Regions from separate parts of the Psychrobacillus syltrankelensis genome, predicted to be linked through region 2. Evidence: a T-box and tRNA genes for the amino acid it is inferred to sense, from the RefSeq annotation. Region 2 holds a T-box; the other holds one or more tRNA genes.
What was found. The T-box of region 2 lies ahead of pheS (phenylalanine--tRNA ligase subunit alpha). A T-box ahead of a tRNA ligase gene usually reads a tRNA of that ligase, here a tRNA-Phe.

Region 1 (3,412 bases), 1.9 Mb from region 2:
CCGCGAATAGAATTTTTTGTCGGTACCGAAGAAGATGAAAGAGATTACTTTTGCACACTTCTATTCGATCCCTATAATGAAGAGTTTTATGTAGAAAGCTTCGATGTTACTCTCCAACAGCCTACAAGAATAATTTTGGAGGATATTACCGATGTAGTTGAAGCTGTTCATGAAATGTTTCATGAATTTATGGATGAAGTATTTTATGTAGATGAAAATAGCAATGAATATGAAGTTCTTGATGAGGAAGTCACGCTTGAAGAAATAGAAGTAGAATGGGAAACCCCCGAGGTTACAGCTTTTCACATAGAAGATAAGATAGAGGTAACCTATCAATTTGGAAAAGACAGTGCAAACGGAGATGGAGTACTCCGTAGGGTCAGCCGAATTTGGGTAGAAGATAAGGAACTTTTTGAAGATGAAAGCACTTTTTCATTTAAAAAGGAAGAGGTTAATACAATTATTGCGATGATAGCGAGCCATGTAGATAATTTGATTGGGTATGATGAAATCATAAACGACTAAACATTTAAATTTCTTAGCATTAACGAACACATTTCTTGCCTCTTAAAATGTATCAGATAAGAAAATTTATACGAGGTATAATTCAACAAGTAGTTGAATCAATTTCACAATTCAAATCTAGAGATAAAACACGAACGATTTTAAAGTGAAATGCATGAACACGTATAATATCCGCTTCATAAAACAGCATGATTTCCGCTATCGGCGGACGCTTTCCGCGGGGTGAGCGATGAGCCGTCACCGCCGCATTCGCGTCGTTTGCGATGTCTCATCTGTCTCACTCATCCCGCTGGAGTCACCGCCTGTCGCTCCAATCAATAAGTTCAGTATTGTTCGTGTTTTAGTATTTTAATGCTATTTATGAAATTGATTCAGTTACTATCAAAAAAACTAATTTAGAGTTTTATCAGTACCTCCAATAGAATTGGAGGTATATATTTTTTTGGTTAAGAATACAATCAATTAGATAATGAAATTTTTCGTGTTTATCCTTTTTATACTATTTTCAAAAAAAGTATTGCCTTTTTTATGCAAAACAGCTTATAATATATCTTGTCGCTAATAATTATTTAGTAGCTAAACAATATCGTGGAGGAATACCCAAGTCTGGCTGAAGGGATCGGTCTTGAAAACCGACAGGCGGGTCATACCGCGCGGGGGTTCGAATCCCTCTTCCTCCTCCATTTTCAAAAATTATATATACAAAACTACTTTTTTTATGTTAGTTTGTGTTATTATTAATTTTATAAAGTTTGTTATTTTCGCGGGGTGGAGCAAATCGTCAAACGTAGATGACGATTAACACCGATGCAGGCGCAGCCGAAGCAGGTGTCCTACTTTCTTCAAGCGTAGTAGATTTTGTTAGCAAGTATATTATTGTCGCGGGGTGGAGCAGTTCGGTAGCTCGTCGGGCTCATAACCCGAAGGTCACAGGTTCAAATCCTGTCCCCGCAACCAAATGGTCCCGTGGTGTAGCGGTTAACATGCCTGCCTGTCACGCAGGAGATCGCCGGTTCGATCCCGGTCGGGACCGCCATTTTTTAGAGATTTGAGATAAGCGAGAAGGTCGAGGAAGCGATTGAGTGAAGGAAGGAGCGTACAAAAATACGTGACTGATTGAACGAATGAAGCTGACAAAGAGATTCGACGTTTAGCGTAAATCGAATAGAGATTTAGGATAAGCAAACAGATCAAGGAAGCAATTGAGTGAATGCAGGAGCGTACTAAAGTACGTGACTAAATGAACGAGTGCAGCTGACGAAGAGATGTGCCGCTTAGCGTAAATCGAAGAGGCTCAGTAGCTCAGTCGGTAGAGCAAAGGACTGAAAATCCTTGTGTCGGCGGTTCGATTCCGTCCTGAGCCACCATTTTTATGCGGGTGTAGTTTAGTGGTAAAACCTCAGCCTTCCAAGCTGATGATGAGAGTTCGATTCTCTTCACCCGCTTAAACAATTATTTAGCTTTAGTTCCTTCAATGGGCTAAAGCTAATTTTATACGGGGAAGTACTCAAGCGGCTGAAGAGGCGCCCCTGCTAAGGGTGTAGGTCGGGTAACCGGCGCGAGGGTTCAAATCCCTCCTTCTCCGCCAGATGTAAGGCCCCTTGGTCAAGCGGTTAAGACACCGCCCTTTCACGGCGGTAACACGGGTTCGAATCCCGTAGGGGTCATATTTATAAAGAGATTGAGAATCTATAAGGATTCTCGATCTCTTTTTTTGTCTCCCCTTCTCGTTTGTTATTCTTCCAAATTTTTTCTCTTTTCAATTAGAACTTCCCCACTTCTTCTCTTACCTCTTACAATCTAAGTTTTGTTTTTTAAAAAAGACAATTAAACAGTTTCGAACGATTTCTAAAGGCATATTATCAGTAGGTACAACTTATTGGTTTATCAAACTGGCAGATGGTAAAATAAAGTAAAAGGGAGGAGAAATATCTATGGATTTCATTACACTTAGTAACGGCATTAAAATACCACAAATTGGTTTTGGAGTTTGGCGAGTTGATAACGACACAGAAGCGCCGGGTGCAGTTGAAGAAGCTCTTCGTGTAGGTTATCGACATATTGATACTGCAGCCGTTTATAAGAACGAGGAAGGTGTCGCAAAAGGTATCGCCGCTTCTGGTGTAGCGCGTGAGGATATATTCTTGACGTCTAAAATTTGGAATGACGACATCCGTGCTGGGCGTACGAAAGAGGCATTCCAAGAATCATTAGACCGTTTAAATACCGATTACCTTGACCTTTGCTTATTACACTGGCCAGTGGATGGTATTGTAGAAGCGTACCGTGCACTAGTGGAGTTATATGTAGAAGGTAAAGTGAAAGCAATTGGTGTTTCTAACTTCAAGCAACATCATTTGGAACAATTGAAGGAAGCCGGTTTAATGACGCCAATGGTCAACCAAATCGAGTTGCACCCTCAGTTGCCTCAAAAAGACTTCGTAGCATACTTAAAAGGCGAAGGTATTCATGTAGAAGCTTGGAGCCCATTAATGCAAGGGAAATTTATGGAGATCGGCTTATTCCACGACTTGGCGAATAAATATGAAAAAACACCTTCCCAAATCTTACTTCGCTGGCATTTACAATCGGGTCATGTTGCCTTACCAAAATCAGTGACATCAAGTCGTATTCAAGAGAACTTAAACGTATTTGACTTCGAACTTTCTTCGGAAGATCAAGCCGCTATAGATGCAATTGCAACAAATGAACGCATTGGCCCCGATCCAGACGAAATCGAATTTTAATAGCAAATGAGTAAGCCTGACTTCTTTCGAAGGCAGGTTTTTCCATGTATTTATTCTTTCACATCAAAAACCTAAAATAATATCCTCTTGAAGTATGTAATTCTGTTAAAATGAGTGTAGTCATTTTAATAAATCAGAAC
Region 2 (3,412 bases):
TGACCCAATATCTTATTTATTATGTAAATATTCGAAAACATACCGGGGAAGAGGAGGAGTAAATAAAAACCATCCGTGAAGAGTAATACTTCTTCACGGATGATTTTTATTGTGCAAATGCAGTTGCTAGTTCATTTAATACGGCATCTTTCTTAGTGTCGTCCGTATTTTTCCACCATTTTTCGAAGAAGACTCCAAGGCCAGGCAGTAAATGTTCTTCTCCTCTTTGAATCGCATCTTCTACTACAGCTCGAATTTCAGATGCATTATTTCCTTTCATATTAGCTGTTATTGCTTCTCGAATTTGAAAATCCATTTTTCATCACTCCTCGAAATTATGTTCCCCAAACTCTCGCAAGCTATACACGAATTTGTTACTATTAAATAAAAAAGGCGGTTACATATAAATGAAACGAATTGAGTCCCAACAAAATGCGCTTGTGAAGCATTGGAAAAAACTATTAAGTGTTCGCAAAGAACGTGATAAAACAGGCGAATTCATTATAGAAGGTTATCATTTAGTTGAAGAAGCGATTAAACAAAAAGAAAATGTGTTAACGATTTTAATAAGTGATACCGCTGAAATTCCAGAGAATTGGGATGTTGTTAATATAGAGATGGTTGAAATAAATGATGTCATTAAAAAAGAACTTGCAGAAACAGAACATTCACAAGGTATATTCGCACACTGTAAGCAACAAACTGTGGATGAACAAGAACAGACAAAATGGAATCGTTTATTATTAATAGATGCAGTTCAAGATCCAGGGAATATTGGCACGATGATTCGTACAGCGGATGCTGCAGGAATTGATGCAGTGATTCTTGGCAAAGGATCAGCCGATGCTTATAATTCAAAAACACTCAGATCTGCACAAGGTTCACATTTTCATATCCCTTTAGTAAAAGGAGATTTACATGCATGGGTAGATCAGTTAAAAGATCGCCATATAGCTGTTTACGGAACTGCGTTTGAAAATTCCACTCCATATAATGAGGTTAAAAAAGACGATGCGTTTGCTTTAATTGTTGGTAATGAAGGAAGTGGCATCAACCCAAAACTGCTAGAAAAAACAGATCAGAACATAATAGTGCCACTTTTAGGACAAGCGGAGTCATTAAATGTAGCTGTTGCAACTGGAATTCTACTGTATGGTCTAACCTTAAAATAAATCTTACTTGAAGAAATATTTAAAACTCCGTATAATAGAATGTAATTTGATAAATAAAAAAAGCTGTCATCGGGAAAAGTATATATGACGATTCGAAAAAAGGGATTTTACACCTAGACTGAAAGTGTAAATAGAGAATGCATATAGAAAGTTCACCCCGCTAGCTGCCACCGGGACCAGCAATTGCTGTAAAGGTGCGCCGGTGTAGAGCCGTTAATCGAATTGAGTGATTGCACGAATTTGTGCAATAATCAGGGTGGTACCGCGAAATTAGTCCTCGTCCCTTTTATAGGGGCGGGGTTTTTATTTTGACTAATTTTAATCATCCAGAAACATGCTGATTAAAATTAGACCTTTAGGCGGATGTCACAAATTTTGTAAAAGGGTTTATCGAGGCGCGCTCAATGCAAAATTTGTACCAATTACGCAAAGGCGAATTTGAATAAGGAGGATGCAAAACATGGAAGCACAACTTCAACAGTTAAAAGAAGAAGCGTTACAAAAGATTGAAGCTTCAGGGAATGTGAAAGAATTAAATGATGTACGTGTTGCTTATTTAGGGAAAAAAGGACCGATTACGGACTTATTAAAAGGAATGGGTAAACTTCCCGCAGAAGAACGCCCGAAAATGGGTGCACTCGTCAATGTCGTGCGTGAAGAGGTAACAGAAGTGTTAGAGGCTCGTATGACGTTACTTCAAGAGCAAGCAATCCAAGAACAATTAGCGAAAGAATCGATTGATGTTACTTTACCAGGTCGCCCTGTGAAAACAGGAAATCATCATCCACTTACACGTGTTGTAGAGGAGATTGAAGACTTATTCATTAGCATGGGCTATGAAATTGCGGAAGGTCCAGAAGTAGAAAAAGATTACTACAATTTCGAAGCTCTAAACTTACCAAAAGGACATCCAGCTCGTGATATGCAGGATTCTTTCTATATTTCGGAAGATATTTTACTACGGACACATACATCACCAGTTCAAGCACGAACAATGGAAGCAAAAGAAGGTAAGCCGATTAAAATTATTTGCCCAGGTAAAGTTTACCGTCGTGATAATGATGACGCGACACATTCACATCAATTTACTCAAATCGAAGGCCTTGTTATTGGTGAAGGTATTCGCATGAGTGATTTAAAAGGGACGCTTTCTGTATTTGCAAAGAAAATGTTCGGTGACGATCGTGAAATTCGTCTTCGCCCAAGCTTTTTCCCATTCACAGAGCCATCTGTTGAAATGGATATTTCTTGCTTCAAATGTGGCGGCAGTGGCTGTAACGTATGTAAGAAAACAGGTTGGATTGAAATTCTAGGTGCTGGAATGGTTCATCCAAACGTACTTGAAATGGCTGGCTATGATTCGAAAAAACTATCTGGATTTGCATTTGGTATGGGTCCAGAACGTATTGCAATGTTGAAATATGGAGTGGAAGATATTCGTCATTTCTATACGAATGATGTGCGTTTCTTATCGCAATTCCACCGATCAGAAGTGTAAGGAGGAAATGACATGTTAGTTTCTACGAAATGGTTAGCAGAATATGTGAATACACAAGGGCTTGATCCAAAAGAGTTGGGTGAAAAAATTACTCGTTCAGGTATTGAAGTTGATGCAGTAATAGATCGTACGCAAGGAATGACGAATGTAGTTGTTGGGTACGTGAAAGAAAAAGTGAAGCATCCAGAAGCAGACAAACTGAATATTTGCCAAGTGGACGTTGGGGAAGAAACAACACAAATTATTTGTGGAGCTCCAAACGTTGCAGCTGGTCAAAAAGTAATTGTTGCTCGTCCAGGAGCAGTACTTCCTGGTGGAATAAAAATCAAAAAAGCAAAACTTCGCGGAGAAGAATCGAACGGAATGATTTGCTCACTTCAAGAGTTAGGGATAGAAGGACGTCTTGTACCTAAAGCATATGCAGAAGGTATTTATGTACTTCCAGAATCAGCGACTCCTGGGGAAAGTGCACTTTCACTACTAGGATTAGAAGATACCATTCTTGAACTTGGCTTAACTCCTAACCGCTCCGATGCACTAAGTATGCTAGGTGTTGCTTATGAAGTTGGAGCTATCTTATCGGAGGATATGAAATATCCAGAAGCAACTTACAGTGAAAGCAGTGAGAAAGCATCAGATTACTTAAATTTACGAGTAGATGCAATCGAAGAAAATCCAATGTATGTAGCGAAAGTTGTGAAAAATGTAGTAGTAAAGGAATCGCCACTTTGGTTACAGCACC

Region 1: it has a tRNA-Phe gene. The T-box ahead of pheS (phenylalanine--tRNA ligase subunit alpha) is inferred to sense a tRNA for this amino acid. The anticodon was not compared.

The regions. Positions count from the first base shown of each region.
Region 1 is NZ_CM144227.1:2,249,966-2,253,377, forward strand. It holds gene ACTSKG_RS10820 (hypothetical protein) at 1-525, shown strand, start outside; tRNA gene ACTSKG_RS10825 (tRNA-Ser) at 1,116-1,208, shown strand; tRNA gene ACTSKG_RS10830 (tRNA-Met) at 1,406-1,482, shown strand; tRNA gene ACTSKG_RS10835 (tRNA-Asp) at 1,486-1,561, shown strand; tRNA gene ACTSKG_RS10840 (tRNA-Phe) at 1,817-1,892, shown strand; tRNA gene ACTSKG_RS10845 (tRNA-Gly) at 1,900-1,970, shown strand; tRNA gene ACTSKG_RS10850 (tRNA-Ser) at 2,023-2,113, shown strand; tRNA gene ACTSKG_RS10855 (tRNA-Glu) at 2,121-2,192, shown strand; gene ACTSKG_RS10860 (aldo/keto reductase) at 2,460-3,272, shown strand.
Region 2 is NZ_CM144227.1:193,764-197,175, forward strand. It holds gene ACTSKG_RS00990 (hypothetical protein) at 1-62, shown strand, start outside; gene sspI (small acid-soluble spore protein SspI) at 107-316, opposite strand; gene ACTSKG_RS01000 (TrmH family RNA methyltransferase) at 408-1,172, shown strand; T-box leader at 1,229-1,460, shown strand; gene pheS (phenylalanine--tRNA ligase subunit alpha) at 1,633-2,670, shown strand; gene pheT (phenylalanine--tRNA ligase subunit beta) at 2,683-3,412, shown strand, end outside.